DNA from 4 places in the Pantoea phytostimulans genome. Region 1 is predicted to be linked to each of the others. Evidence: predicted binding sites of a transcription regulator. Region 1 holds the regulator's gene; each other region holds the start of a gene.
The links. The regulator Fur, encoded in region 1, represses iron uptake genes when iron is present. The targets are predictions, from matches to a motif close to ATAATAATGAGAACNACTATCAA.
Positions count from the first base shown of each region.

Region 2: the regulator Fur is predicted to act here: its motif matches at 1,951-1,973, upstream of ACF2G4_RS03655 (TonB-dependent siderophore receptor).
Region 3: the regulator Fur is predicted to act here: its motif matches at 1,571-1,593, upstream of exbB (tol-pal system-associated acyl-CoA thioesterase).
Region 4: the regulator Fur is predicted to act here: its motif matches at 1,663-1,685, upstream of ACF2G4_RS11100 (TonB-dependent receptor domain-containing protein).

Region 1 covers NZ_CP173698.1:315,385-319,155, reverse strand. The annotation lists gene ybfF (esterase) at 1-483, shown strand, start outside; gene ybfE (LexA regulated protein) at 650-925, shown strand; gene fldA (flavodoxin FldA) at 1,061-1,591, shown strand; gene fur (ferric iron uptake transcriptional regulator) at 1,941-2,384, shown strand; gene ACF2G4_RS01500 (hypothetical protein) at 2,444-2,839, opposite strand; gene glnS (glutamine--tRNA ligase) at 3,076-3,771, opposite strand, start outside.
Region 2 covers NZ_CP173698.1:756,381-760,151, reverse strand. The annotation lists gene treA (alpha,alpha-trehalase TreA) at 153-1,838, shown strand; gene ACF2G4_RS03655 (TonB-dependent siderophore receptor) at 2,013-3,771, shown strand, end outside.
Region 3 covers NZ_CP173698.1:2,461,810-2,465,580, reverse strand. The annotation lists gene ACF2G4_RS11440 (TRAP transporter small permease) at 1-291, opposite strand, end outside; gene ACF2G4_RS11435 (TRAP transporter substrate-binding protein) at 341-1,318, opposite strand; gene exbB (tol-pal system-associated acyl-CoA thioesterase) at 1,677-2,405, shown strand; gene exbD (TonB system transport protein ExbD) at 2,412-2,834, shown strand; gene ACF2G4_RS11420 (MFS transporter) at 3,089-3,771, shown strand, end outside.
Region 4 covers NZ_CP173698.1:2,388,198-2,391,968, reverse strand. The annotation lists gene ACF2G4_RS11115 (siderophore-interacting protein) at 1-584, shown strand, start outside; gene ACF2G4_RS11110 (PadR family transcriptional regulator) at 663-1,202, shown strand; gene ACF2G4_RS11105 (SelT/SelW/SelH family protein) at 1,273-1,572, opposite strand; gene ACF2G4_RS11100 (TonB-dependent receptor domain-containing protein) at 1,819-3,771, shown strand, end outside.

The DNA of each region.
Region 1 (3,771 bases):
GCCATGACGATGAGCGCACTGGCTCCCGAACGCATTGAACAGTTGGTTATGATTGATATCGCTCCGGTTGATTATCAAACTCGTCGTCACGATGAAATTTTTGCTGCTATCCGGGCGGTCACAGAATCTGGCGTTAAGCTGCGCAGTGCAGCGGCTAATGTTATGCGCAACGTGATCAATGAAGAAGGCGTGATTCAGTTCATTCTCAAATCTTTTCAGGATGGAGAATGGCGTTTTAACGTGCCGGTACTGTGGGACAATTACGCGACCATTTCTGGTTGGAAAGATATTCCGGCTTGGCCACATCCTGCGTTATTCATTCGCGGCGGTGATTCTGCCTATCTGGATAATCAGTATCGCGATGCTTTACTGAAACAGTTCCCGGCAGCTCATGCACATGTGATTAGCGGAGCGGGACATTGGGTGCATGCTGAGAAACCTGATGCCGTTTTACGCAGTGTTCGTCGGTTTTTTGCGCTTTAAAAGCAATTACCTGGCGGTGAAAGTTTAGGATTGGCGTACGCGGTTAGCGTGGAGTATGATGGCGCGCTAAAAATTTGCCGACGGCTATTTCTGCCGCGGTAAGGGCCAATAATTTATAATCTGCGCAGCGTAAACGCCGCTCGCGCCCATTCAGTTTCACTAAGCCATGGCAAAAGAACACACTGACCGCACCACGCTTGATCTGTTTGCTGAGGAGCGTCGTCCCGGTCGCCCTAAAACCAGTCCGCTTTCGCGCGATGAACAGCTGCGTATAAATAAACGCAATCAACTGAAACGTGACAAAGGGCGCGGGTTACGCCGTGTCGAGCTTAAAATGAACAGTGAAGCCGTTGAAGCACTTAATACGCTGGCGGAACAGCGCAATCTCAGTCGCAGCGAATTGATTGAACAAATGTTGCTGCAACAACTCAAACTAGACTGACACGAGCAAAACGCACGCAAAAACAAATGTCACGGCTTTACAAGTTCCGCGCTTTTGTCACGTCTGCTATTATTCGCAGAAATGTGCTGTTTTAGCACACATCTCATCATCAGGATTTAAGAGGTTATTTTACCCATGGCACTCGTAGGCATCTTCTTTGGCAGCGATACCGGCAACACCGAAAACATTGCAAAAATGATCCAGAAACAGCTGGGTAAAGACGTTGCGGAAGTGCATGACATCGCGAAAAGCACCAAAGAAGATCTGGCAGCGTTTGATATCTTGCTGCTGGGCATCCCAACCTGGTATTACGGCGAAGCGCAGTGCGACTGGGATGATTTCTTCCCAACGCTGGAAGAGATCGACTTCAACGGCAAATTAGTCGCGTTGTTTGGTTGTGGCGATCAGGAAGATTACGCAGAGTATTTCTGTGACGCGATGGGCACCATTCGTGACATTATCGAACCTAATGGCGCAGTGATTGTTGGACACTGGCCGACTGAAGGCTATCACTTTGAAGCCTCCAAAGGCTTGGCCGATGATAAAAACTTCTTGGGTTTAGCGATTGATGAAGATCGCCAGCCAGAATTGACCAACGAACGCGTTGAAAAATGGGTTAAGCAGATTTTTGATGAGCTACAGCTCAAAGAGATTATCGAAGCTTAATGCTTACTGATTCGATGTGGGCGCTGGCTCACATCGAATCAGTGGAAATTCCTATAGAAATAATAGCCACATTTTTTTAACTTTCTTCGTTTAATCTGTAGAATACCCCTATCGGTCATCCGCTTATTTCTCTGGATATGAGATGAGGCTGAACGAAATGTTAACAGACCTCTGTAGAAATCCTCCCCGGCTCGGTAAATTCCTCACAGCTAATGGTGATTTCCAGCATTTCACTCGGTTTTCATTTCGTTGCTTCGGTTCTATAATGAGACGCAAATGAGAATGGGTGTAGATCGACATTCAAGGCCAAGCGCCACAAAAGTGATTAAAGTAACAGGACAAAATCCGCATGACTGACAACAATACCGCATTAAAGAAGGCTGGCCTGAAAGTCACGCTGCCCAGACTTAAAATTCTGGAAGTGCTTCAGGAACCTGAATGCCATCACGTCAGCGCGGAAGATTTATACAAACGCCTGATTGATATGGGCGAAGAGATTGGTCTGGCAACGGTTTATCGCGTATTAAACCAGTTTGATGATGCTGGCATTGTAACCCGTCATAACTTTGAAGGCGGCAAGTCTGTTTTTGAGTTGACGCAACAGCATCACCACGATCACCTGATTTGCCTGGATTGCGGCAAAGTGATTGAGTTCAGCGATGAGTCGATTGAAACGCGCCAGCATGAAATCGCTACCCGCCATGGCATCAAATTATCCAACCATAGCTTGTATCTTTACGGTCACTGCTCACTGGGTGATTGTCGCGAAGACGAAACGCTTCACGACAAGTAAGTTGCTCTGCACTGATATGAAAAAGCCGGTTTATAACCGGCTTTTTTTGCGTCTGAATCTCAGGCAACGAGCGTTTCCTGCAAGTAGCGCCAACGCGGAATCGAGGTGCTGCAATCTAAAATCGCCAGTGAAATGCGGCTCTGATTTTGACCGTTCATCATTTGCAATTCACGATATTGAATGATGACTTCATTTTCTTGCTCAGAAATCACCACATGCTCACTGGTCGCAATACGCATCCCTTCACGCTGTCCTTGCAGCTGAAGAAAAAGCGCTTCAGTTTCGTTCAAATTCAGTTGCCTTCCCTGCGGCGTCACCATACAAAAGTCGGGATGAAAGTGCGAAAGCAGAAGATGAAAGCTATCATCCGCGGTCGCTGTGTTATTGAAAATACGTTCAATTAGCTGATGTAATACCACGACACTGTGTTTAGCTTCCTGGGCGAGAACGGTCATTTTTTTTCCTTTTTTAACCCGCATAGCAACGCTTGAGAGCGCTTAGCCTACCTGAAAAAAAGCAATTCACACCTTGTAATTGATTAATTTTACTAAACTAAGATTTCTCCCAGATATGCTTGCAGGGTCAATTTGATGTAAAGCAGCATATCTGGTTGTATTGACAGGAATCGCAGTAATAAAAAAGGGCGATTAATCGCCCTTTTGTTTTTTTATCGTGTCGGTAATCGAAATTTTTAATCGCCGATTTTTGCCCAGGTATCACGCAATCCCACAGTGCGGTTAAACACTAGTTGTGAAGGCGTTGAATACACGCTGTCAGCACAGAAATATCCTTCACGCTCAAACTGATAAGGTGAGGTCACTTCAGCATTTCGTAGGCCAGGTTCGACAAAACCGTGTTTTATTTCCAACGAATTTGGGTTGATGGCAGCAAGAAAATCTTCTGCCGCACCAGGATTCGGTACGCTGAACAAACGGTCGTAAAGTCGGAATTCGGCAGGTAGCGCATGCTCAGCAGAAACCCAATGAATCACGCCTTTAACTTTGCGGCCATCAGCAGGATCTTTACTTAACGTGTCCACATCGCACGTGCAATAAATGCAAGTGATATTGCCGTCTTCATCCTTTGCTACACGCTCAGCGCGAATCACATAAGCATTACGCAGGCGTACTTCTTTACCCAGCACCAAACGCTTGTACTGCTTGTTCGCCTCTTCTCGGAAGTCAGCACGATCGATCCAAATTTCACGGCTAAACGGAGCTTCGCGCGTGCCCATTTCTGGCTTGTTTGGATGATTTGGCATAGTGATAATTTCGTTATGGCCCGCAGGCAAATTCTCAATCACCACTTTTAAAGGATCCAACACCGCCATAGCACGAGGTGCATTTTCATTCAGATCGTCACGAATACACGATTCCAGCGAAGCCAT
Region 2 (3,771 bases), 440 kb from region 1:
TGCAGGATTTTGATTCCCTGCTTTTAGCGATTTATTCCCGCGCCTTCACATTTCCGGCTCGCTTCAGGGTGAAACACTGAGATAGCGTCTAAAGTTGTTCGAGTGGTCAATGCGTTACGCGCGACCCGCTTTTCGGACAAGGAGAACAACCGATGATAAAAACTGAGGTAAACGCCACTGAAGGGCGTCAGGGCTACGCACCATTACTGCTTACGCTGTTGCTGAGCGTGCCCGCATTTACTGTTCACGCAGATGATAATTCACGCATGCTGAGCAATCAGCCGCAGCCGCCCGATGTGCGTTTAGGGCCATTATTTAACGCTGTGCAACAAGCAAAATTTTATCCTGATCAAAAGACCTTTGCTGATGCGCTACCTAAATATGATCCCGCCTCGATTCTTGCCGACTGGCAGATGCAAAAGAATCAACGCAGCTTTGACCTAAAACGCTTTGTGTCAGCGAATTTTACGCTGCCCACTAATGGCGACAAATATGTGCCGCCAGCCGGTCAAAGCCTGCGTGCACACATTGATGGTTTGTGGCCAGTACTGACTCGCACCGCTAAAAGCGCCGGGCAATATGACTCGCTGCTGCAACTGCCGAAACCTTATGTTGTTCCCGGCGGCCGCTTCCGTGAGGTCTATTACTGGGACAGCTATTTCACCATGTTAGGTTTGGCAGAAAGTGGTCATTGGGATCGCGTGCAGGATATGGTGGATAACTTCGCCTCACTGCTGGATCGCTACGGCCATATTCCCAACGGCAACCGCAGCTATTATCTCAGCCGTTCACAGCCGCCCTTCTTTAGTTTGATGGTTGATCTCTTGGCTACCCACGAAGGTGACAAAGCCTATACGCGTTATCTGCCGCAGTTGCAGAAAGAGTATGACTACTGGATGGCAGACAGCGACATCGTGGCAGCCGGCGATGCCAGCAAGCGCGTGATTAAACTCGCCGATGGCACCCTGCTCAATCGGTATTGGGATGCCCGTGATGTGCCGCGTACCGAATCCTGGATGGATGACGTGAACACCGCGAAAAAGGCCCCGCAGCGCGATAAAGCGGAAATGTACCGTGAGTTGCGCTCAGGCGCGGCGTCTGGCTGGGACTTCAGTTCACGCTGGTTTACCGATGCACATAACCTGGCCACAATCCGCACCACGCAGATAGCACCGGTCGATTTGAACAGCCTGATTTTCCATCTGGAAAAAGTTCTTTCGAAAAGCTACCTGCTGAATAAACAGGGCAATGTGGCGAAGCAGTACGCTGACCGCGCTGAGAAGCGTCAGGCCGCGATCAACCGCTATTTATGGGACAGCAAGCAAAGCTGGTACGCAGATTACGACTGGAAGAAAAAGCAGGTTCATCCGCAGCTCACCGCCGCTGCGCTGTTCCCGCTTTACCTGCACGTTGCCAGCGATAAGCAGGCCGACAGCACCGCCAGCGCGGTTGAGAAACAGCTTCTGAAACCGGGCGGATTAGTGACCACCACGGTGAATAATGGCCAGCAATGGGATGCACCTAATGGCTGGGCACCGCTGCAATGGGTCGCGGTAGAGGGTTTGGAACACTACAAAAAACCGCAACTGGCCAAACAGGTTGGCCTGCGCTTCCTGCAAAACGTGCAAACCACCTACGATAAAGAACATAAACTGGTTGAAAAGTATGTGGTTGAGGGTAAAAACTTGGGTGGCGGCGGTGGCGGTGAATATCCGCTACAGGATGGTTTTGGCTGGACCAACGGCGTCACACTGATGCTGCTCGACAAGTATTGTCCAAAAGACAAAACCTGTAACAGCGCCCACGATATTCCTCAGAGTTCCGCTTCAATGCAGTGATCCTATTCTGATACTGTCGGATCAAACCGACAGTATCAGCTTGTTTACCTTGACTTCCTTTCATCGGCAGGCAGAATTGCACTCAATTTAACAAATGGTAATGATTCTCAATATAACAATGAGAATCTTTACCATACTGTTTCCTTGCCTTAATCTGACCTGAAAGGATCGCTAATGACACTGCCTTCTCCTGTGAAACGCAGCGCGGTTTACTGTGCGCTGGCGCTTACTGCTCCGACATTTTCCTTCGCGGCTGAAACGTTGATTGTCACGGCACAACCAGAAGAAAGCGCCGAATCACCAACGCAGGGGTATTTGGCGACCACCAGCCAGGGCGCGACTAAAAGCGATCGGCCGTTGATCACCACACCCCAATCCGTATCGGTGATTACTCGCCAGCAGATTCAGGATCAGGGTGCACAGGATCTCAATCAGGCACTGAATTATACGCCAGGCGTTTTTACCAATTTTGCCGGTGCGGCGACGCGTTACGACACCATTTCGCTGCGCGGTTTCCACGGCGGCGATGTCGATAACACCTTTATCGACGGTCTGCGTGTTATGAGCGATGGCGGCAGTTTCAATGTCATGCAGGTGGATAACTGGTTTCTCGAACGCGTTGACGTGATCAAAGGCCCCTCTTCGGCGCTCTATGGTCAAACCGTGCCGGGCGGCCTGGTCAATATGATTACCAAGCGTCCGGAATACCGCGAAGAGGGACATTTTCAGCTTTCAGCAGGATCCAACGCGACCACCAGCGCGGCTTTCGATTACACCAATGCGATCAACGATCAATGGGCATTTCGCCTGACTGGCATCACGCGCAACAGCGATACGCAATACGATCACACCCGCGAAGAAAAATATGCCCTGATGCCGCAGCTGATGTGGCAGCCGGATGAAGATACGCATCTGATCCTGAAAGCCTATCTGCAGAAAGATCCTTCTGGTGGTTATCACGGATCAGTGCCGGGTGAAGGCAGCATTACTGAACACAACGGATATAAACTCAGCAACGGTTTTTACGAAGGCAACACCGATCTCGACCAGTTCAAGCGCCATGAGCAAATCTACAGTTTCGACTTCTCGCATCGATTTAATGAAATTTGGTCTTTCTCTTCAACCGGCAGCTACAGCCACTCGAATGTCGATCTCGATCAGGTGTATCAGATTGGGTGGAACACAGCGAACAGCGATTTACTGAACCGCTATTATTCAGGTGAACGTTCATCACTTTCTGCATGGGCTACTGATAACCGCTTGCAGGCGGAGTTCGCAACGGGCGCGTTGGAGCATCGCGTTAATGTTGGTGTCGATTTTCACCGTTACAAGAATGAGATCAGTAAGGCGTCAGGTGATGCTAACCCGCTGAATGCCGTAACCGGTGAACAAGTGGGTGCGATGCCGGGCTACGGCTGGACAGAAGCGACGCGTCGCTATTATCAAACCGGTCTCTATCTGCAAGATGAGATGAAGCTGGATCGCTGGCATCTCGATCTTTCAGGTCGCTATGACCGCATTGTCGCTAACAACAGCGGCAGCGATCGTCGTCAGGACGATCACATCAGCGGGCGCGCAGCCCTGCTTTATGCCTTTGATAACGGTTTATCGCCGTACGTGAGCTGGAGTCAGGCGATTACGCCAACCGCGCTGACGGATAACAACAATAATCTGCTAAAACCCACCACCGCAGAGCAGTATGAAGCGGGTCTGAAGTACCAGCCGAACGGCACGCGCGATCTCTACACCTTAGCGATCTATGATTTGATGCAAAAAAATGTCTCTAACCGCGATGTGATCACGGCAACTTTTACCCCCTCAGGCAAAGTGCATTCGCAAGGTATTGAGCTAGAGGCGCGTAATCAGATCACCCCACGATTCAGTACGATCGCGGGCTACACGCTTAATCATTTGCGCTTCAAAGATTCAGTGG
Region 3 (3,771 bases), 1.8 Mb from region 1:
CAACAGATCACAGACGCGCAGCATCAGGCGTTGCGTATTTGGTGACAGGCGATCGGTGACCATCGACACGCAAATATGTGTACCCGCTCGCAGTCCAACCGGCGCGCCGATAAAGGTAAAAATGATCATACAGATGATGGCCACCGGTTCTGGCCAGGCCAGCGCGCCGTTCATCACGTAGCGGGCAAAAATCCCGATCGGAATCACCGTCACCATAATCAATAGCGCGACCGCGGCGATCAGCATGCACAGCAGATAAACCCCATCCATCAGACGAGAATATGCAGTCATAATTGATACCTGATTGAGCACGCCACATGGCAATGTGGCGCGGGAAGGGTTATTTCACGTCGGCGATCTGCGTCATCAGACTCTGGTATTTGCCGCCAAACTGATCGCGTACCGGTTGAGTCGCTTTAACAAAATAGTCCCGATTGGTTTGCTGGAAGGTCACACCGCCCGCTTTCATCTTGGCGATCGACTGGTCGGTGTAGGTGGCCCAAAGTTGGCGCTCTTCATCCTGCGCCTCTTTACCGAGCTTCTTCAGCAGCACCTGATCTTCAGGCTTCATGCGATCCCAGGCGCGTTTTGAAAACAGGATCATCTCGGGTTGAATAAAGTGTCCACTCAGCGTGTAGTACTTGGCGACCGGCATGTAGTTGTGGGCGACAAACGTCGGTGGGTTGTTCTCCGTGCCATCAACCACACCGGTTTGCATCGCACTAAAGACTTCACTCACGCCCATTGCCACCGGATTTGCGCCCATCGCTTTCAACGTTGCGAGCGAAATCGCACTATTTTGCACACGGATCTTCATGCCTTTTAGGTCTTCTGGTTTCGCCAGCGGCTTTTTAGTGATCATGTTACGCTCACCGGCATCGGTCCAGCCGAGAAACACCATGCGGGTATTGGGATCCTGATCGAACTTCTCGACGATCTCTTTGCCCACATCGCCATCCAGTACTTTGTGCATATGATCGACATCGCGGAAAATATAGGGCAGCGTTAACACGCTGGTTTCTGGTGCGATGGTGGTCACGGGTGCCAGCGACACGCGGATCATATCGATCGCACCCAGTTGAACCTGCTGCAGCGCTTGATCTTCATCGCCGAGAACGCCGCCCGCATAGATTTTCATCTCCAGCCGGCCGTTGGTTGCTGTTTTGAGCTTCTCGCCCATGCTTTGCAGCGCCACTACCGTTGGATAACCGGCGGGTTGAACTTCCGCCACCTTCAATACCTGTGCCGAAGCCGCAGCGCTGAATAATATCGCTGCGGCAGAAAGGGGCACAGCAAGGCGTGTTTTCATCGTTGTCATTCTTTTTCTCCAGCATGGGAAGGGCAGTAAAGGAACGGCGCATAGGTATTAGCCAGCAGGGTGGCCGCTTGGCATCAGCATTCATGAAAATGTGGTACGGCGAAACAAAGCAATAACGATTGGATGAATAAGATCACATTTTGAAACGATGTTTTAATAAATTTATATGCACCGTCACAATTTCAAAACATCCTTATAAATTGTCGAGGATCCAATCAGATTGCGTTTAAAAAACGCATCTTTGGTTTGTAAATAGTAATGAGAACTACTATCAATTCGCTGGTTTTTTGCTATTATTCGCGCTTGTTCCGTATCCGTGCACATGAGTTGGAGAAGCAGCGTGGTAGCCAGTGATTTGATGCAAACGGACCTCTCCGTTTGGGGCATGTATCAACATGCCGATATCGTGGTAAAAGTGGTGATGATTGGCCTGTTGTTGGCTTCAGTCGTGACGTGGGCCCTCTTTTTCGGCAAATTTGCTGAACTGACATCGGCCAAACGACGCCTGAAACGCGAACAATTAGCGCTGGGCGAAGCCCGCAACCTCAATGACGCCACACGTGCTGCCCAGCAGTTCACCGACAACAGCCACAGCGCTGTACTGCTGAACGATGCGCGTAACGAGCTTGAGCTTTCTGCCGGTGCTGAAGACACCAACGGCATTAAAGATCGTACCAGCTTCCGCCTTGAGCGCCGTGTTGCGGCCTTTAGCCGTCACGCCGGTCGCGGTAATGGTTTTCTGGCTACCATCGGTTCGGTCTCGCCTTTTATCGGGTTGTTCGGCACTGTTTGGGGCATCATGAACAGCTTTATCGGCATCGCTAAAACCCAGACCACTAACCTGGCTGTGGTTGCGCCGGGCATCGCAGAAGCGTTACTGGCAACGGCAATTGGCCTGATCGCAGCGATTCCTGCGGTGGTGATCTACAACGTTTTCGCTCGCATGATCGCCAGCTACAAAGCGTCGCTGGGCGACGTTGCTGCGCAGGTTTTGCTGCTGCAAAGCCGTGACATCGATCTGGGTAACGTCGCTTCTCAACCTGAAGCAGCGCGTCCTGCGACAGCGCAAAAACTGCGTTTAGGATAAGTTCTCATGGCAATGCGATTAAACGACGACCTCGACACTGATGGCGAAATGCATGAAATCAACGTAACGCCGTTTATCGACGTGATGTTAGTTCTGCTCATCATCTTTATGGTGGCAGCGCCGCTGGCGACCGTAGATGTACGCGTTAATCTGCCTGCTTCCACCAGTACGCCGCAGCCACGTCCTGAGAAACCGGTTTACCTCTCGATCAAGGCCGATAAGCAGTTATATATCGGTAACGAGCAGGTCAATGCCGAGACGCTGGTCAACGTGTTGAATAACCAAACGGAAGGCAATAAAGAAACCACGATTTTCTTCCAGGCGGATAAATCGGTCGATTACGAAACCCTGATGGGCGTGATGGATAAATTGCGAACCGCAGGTTATCTCAAGATTGGTTTGATGGGGATGGAAACGGTACAGAAGTAACGTTCCTCTCAACGACGCTTTTTAAACAGAAAGGCAGCTGAATGCAGATTCAGCTGCCTTTTTTGTTTCAGGTAAAAGGCTTACAGCATAAACAGTAAAAAATCAGCGCCTGTGAAGGTGGTTATCCTCTTGGTGCTGATATGTTGATTATTTGTTACTTTTGCACATAGTTTTGTAAAGTGAAATGGTGAGGCTGCTCACATCATTCGCGCGGTTCGCGGGGTAAAACTGAAAAAAAACCTCAGGAAGCCGTTATGAGCCGCAGTCAATCTTTACAAAAGTCGTCGCGAGGCACAGCCAAAACTATCTTTAGCGTTACCAGCGGTAACTTTCTCGAAATGTACGATTTCATGGTGTTTGGCTATTACGCCAGCGCCATTGCCAAAACCTTTTTTCCCGGCGACAACCCTTTTGCCTCATTGATGCTGACGCTAATGACCTTCGGCGCGGGATTCCTGATGCGTCCGCTGGGCGCGATCATTTTAGGTGCTTACATCGACCATCATGGACGGCGTAAAGGACTGCTGCTGACGTTGGGTCTAATGGCGATCGGTACGCTGACCATTGCGCTGGTGCCCGGCTACGCCACATTAGGCGCGGCGGCGCCGATTCTGATCTTGCTGGGGCGGCTGTTGCAGGGCTTCTCGGCGGGCGTTGAGTTAGGCGGTGTATCGGTTTATCTGGCTGAAGTTGCGCCAAAAGGGCGTAAAGGCTTTTTTGTCAGTTGGCAATCGGGTAGCCAACAGGTCGCGGTGATTTTTGCGGCGCTGCTGGGTTTACTGCTTAATCATCTGTTAGCAAAAGAGGCGGTCACCGAATGGGGCTGGCGCATTCCCTTCGTGGTTGGCTGTTTGATTGTGCCGTTTCTGTTTTATATTCGTCGCACGCTGGAAGAAACCGAAGCCTTTAGCCAGCGTAAACACCATCCGAGCATGAA
Region 4 (3,771 bases), 1.9 Mb from region 1:
AGTTAGCGCTGCCGCAGATGACTGATGAAGGCATCGTATGGAAAGAGGGCGTGCGTCCTCCGGCGCGTGATTATACGCCGCTGGAGTTTGATGGTGAATCTTCCCTCACTATCGATTTTTATATTCATGAAAGCGGTGTCGCCAGCGATTGGGCAACGCGAGCAAACGTTGGCGACACGCTAATCATGGGCGGCCCGCGTGGTTCGCTGGTGGTTCCAACGGATTACGCTTTCCAGCTTTATGTCTGTGACGAAACCGGTTTACCGGCTTTTAAGCGTCGTAAAAAAGATCTGCAGGCTGAAGCGCTGCATCTTTTCGCTTACACCGACGAGCAAACCGGGCGCGGTTATCTGCCGGATCTGGCCGAGGTGAATGTCAGCTGGCTCGGTAACGGCACCATGCAAAGTGAAAACCTGGGCACGCTGATCGCCGCGCTGGATAATATCGCTATTCCGCAGGATGAGTCTTTCATCTGGCTGACCGGTGAAGGCAATTTCGTCAAAACGCTCAGTGATTATTTCACTGTAGATCGCGGTATCGATCCCGCTTACGTACGCGCCGTTGCCTATTGGCACCAGAAGTAGCGCTCCCCGCCGCCTGTGTTGAATTTTGCCAGGCGGCAGACTACTATCAACCTCCTTTTCCCCATCTCCAGGCAGGCAATGAAACAGGACTCAGCATTCTCATGTCATCGCGACAGCGCACCGCGTTCAGGAAGCTGTGGCGGGCGTCGTAAACGTCGGGAAAAAATGCTGGATGCCAGTGATATTCGCCTGTTGATGCTGCACTTTCTTGGGCAGAATGCCGCGCACGGCTACGAACTGATTAAATCAGTTGAGGAACTGTCCAAAGGCGAATATTCCCCCAGTCCCGGCATTATTTATCCGAACCTGACGCTGCTGGAAGAGATGGACGCCATTCGCGTGGTTGATGCGCAGGCATCACGTAAAGCTTATGCGTTAAAGGCGGCCGGACGTGTATTGCTGGAAGAGAACCGCGAGCATATCGCTAGTCTGATTGAACGCTTAACGTCGCTGGCGATTTTGGTGAATAATCGTTCTATTCCTGATGTTGATCAGGCGATCCATCAGATGAAAGCGGCGTTAAATAGTCGTCTTTCGCAGGAAGATATTTCAGAAGAGACGTTGCAGAGCATCATTTCAACCCTCAACGAAGCGGCAAAAAAAATCACAACCAGCTGATTAACACGTCTGGTTGTGATCTCTCTGTTTTTAGCGCTGCACTAAGTAAATCTTCTCATTCACCTCAATGTTATGCGTTGGCGTCAGGCTTTTTCCTGTCAACGTGCCCCAGCGAGCGTTCTGGAAAACAGTAATCGCGCACCCGCTGTTTCAGCATTGAAGCATCGGGGAAGCCACCATCGCGCTTGCGCTCCCACAACAAAAAATTATCGACCTTAATTTCAAATATCCCGCCAGTGCCTGGTTTCAGCGTCACCGACGCGAGATCGTCGGCAAACGTGTGCAGCAGCTCTTGCGCCATCCATGCTGAACGCATTAGCCAGTTACATTGCGTGCAGTAATGTATTTCGATGGTCGGTTTCGGCGTCATGGGGATTACCTCAATAAGATGTTGATTATTCACTTAGAAGTGCAGATTAACAAAATGTGCGCTGTAAGAACCCTCTTAATGTAAATGCTATTGATAATGATTACCACTTGCATTAGATTCTCGGCAAATAATTCATACCTAAAAATAAGTTCAATTTTTTTATGGCTTTATTGTGCGAAGCCATCTTTTGATACTGTCTGCAAGCGTGTGAGCGAATACTAACAATTAATCAGGACTTTCGCGCTCATGTCACTACTTTTTCAGGGAATTACGCCACAGCGGCTGTTTAAAACGGCGCTGATCGCCTCTGCAATTCATACAGCCTGCGGCTACGCCGCCAGCTCGGATCCTTCGGTTCTTGCACTTTCAGCCAGCAAAAGCAGCAGCAGCGAACCGGTAATGACCGTTAACGCACCCCAAGACGAAAAACGGGCGGGCAGCAAAATCTCGCTCTCTGCGGCAGAGCTGCGTCAGCGTGGCGCAAACGACTTTGGTTCTATCATGCGTTACGAACCGCTAATCAGCGCAACCGGCTCCAGCGGCGGTTCGTCTGCTGGAAAAAGTGGTTTCGACCGCGCGGGTTATACGGGTTACAACATTCGTGGGCTGGAAAGTAACCGTGTAGGTCTGGACGTAGATGGCATTCCGCTGCCGCAAGCCACCGGACGCAGCTATGTTGGACGCGCCGGCCTTGACAGCTTTGGCATCGGTCGTGATTACATTGATCCCTACATGTTTGGCCGCATCGACATTGAAAAGGGCGCAACGGCGGTCGATCAACCCAACACCTCAATCGGCGGCAATGTCTCTTTCCGCAACAAAACAGCGGATGATTACCTGCGTCCGGGTAAGGAAACCTACTTCGGTTACCAAAGCGATTATGACTCTTCGAACCGTAGCTGGCACAACGGCATTACCGCTGCGGCGGGCGATGATGAGCTGCGCGGTATTTTCGTTTACAGCCGTCGCGACGGGCAGGAAACCGAAAACAACAGCGGCGAGCTTGACGCTTACCCAGCGAACTGGCATTCCGATGCCTTTATGACTTCCGGCATCTGGCAACCCAATGATGAGCACAAACTCAGCGCGACGCTGGATTACTACCACAAAACCAATCATTCGCATTACGACAGTTGGGATACATCCGGTAATACCGTTTGGGGCACTGCGCAGCAGCAAAGTGACACGCGCCGTTTCGGCGCGAGCCTGAGTGATGAATACACGCCGTATAATAATGTTATCGACAGCCTGATCACGCGCGTTTACTGGCAGAAAACTGAAGCGCATGACAACACCTACATGCCGTCGAGCGCCAGCGCCTATCAAACGGTTTACTCCGATTACAACAGCGATACTTACGGCTTTGACACGCGGCTGGCGAAGAGTATAGGTCGTCATGAACTGAGCGGCGGCCTTAACGCACGTCTGATCGAAACCGAACGTCCGTTCCGCCAATCGCCTACGCCAAGTGTTTATAGTGTGATCATGCAGCCGCAGGCCAACAGCCGTAGCTACACGGTGGGCGGTTACGTACAGGATAAGATCAACGTTGACTTCGACAGTCATAATTTCGCGGTGATTCCGGGCGTACGTGTGATGTACCAGAACACCAAGCCGCGAGATGTCTCCACCTTGACCACCAACAGCAGCGCGCTCGACTCCTCAGACGTGTCAGCGCTGTACGGATCTGCGAACACCGATACACAGGTTCTGCCGTCAATTGCTTTCCAATATGATCTGACACCAACGCTAATGACCTATCTGCAATATAGCCGTGGCGCGCAGTTCCCGAATGACACCCAGCTGTATGGTTCGTGGAACCTGGGTTCCAGCTATGCCGGCACAGCGCAATATGCGTTGATAGGTAATCCCGATCTTAAAACCGAAACCAGCAATAACTACGAATGGGGCGTGAAAGGTCTGTTGACCGAAGGCGTCAGCATCAACGCGGCTGCCTTCTATAACGACTATAAAAACTTCATTGCCTTTACCCGTTACACCCGTTCAGGCAATCCCGATAAATTCGTTAATGTACCGAGCAACATCTACACCACTTATGAAGCTGAGAACCGCGATAAGGCATACATTTACGGTGCAGAAATCAGTAGCAAAATTAACTTCGGCACCTGGTTCCAGCAGGTCGATGGTCTGAGCGCCAATCTGGCCTTCGGTTACACCCAAGGCGCAGCGAAGTCGAGC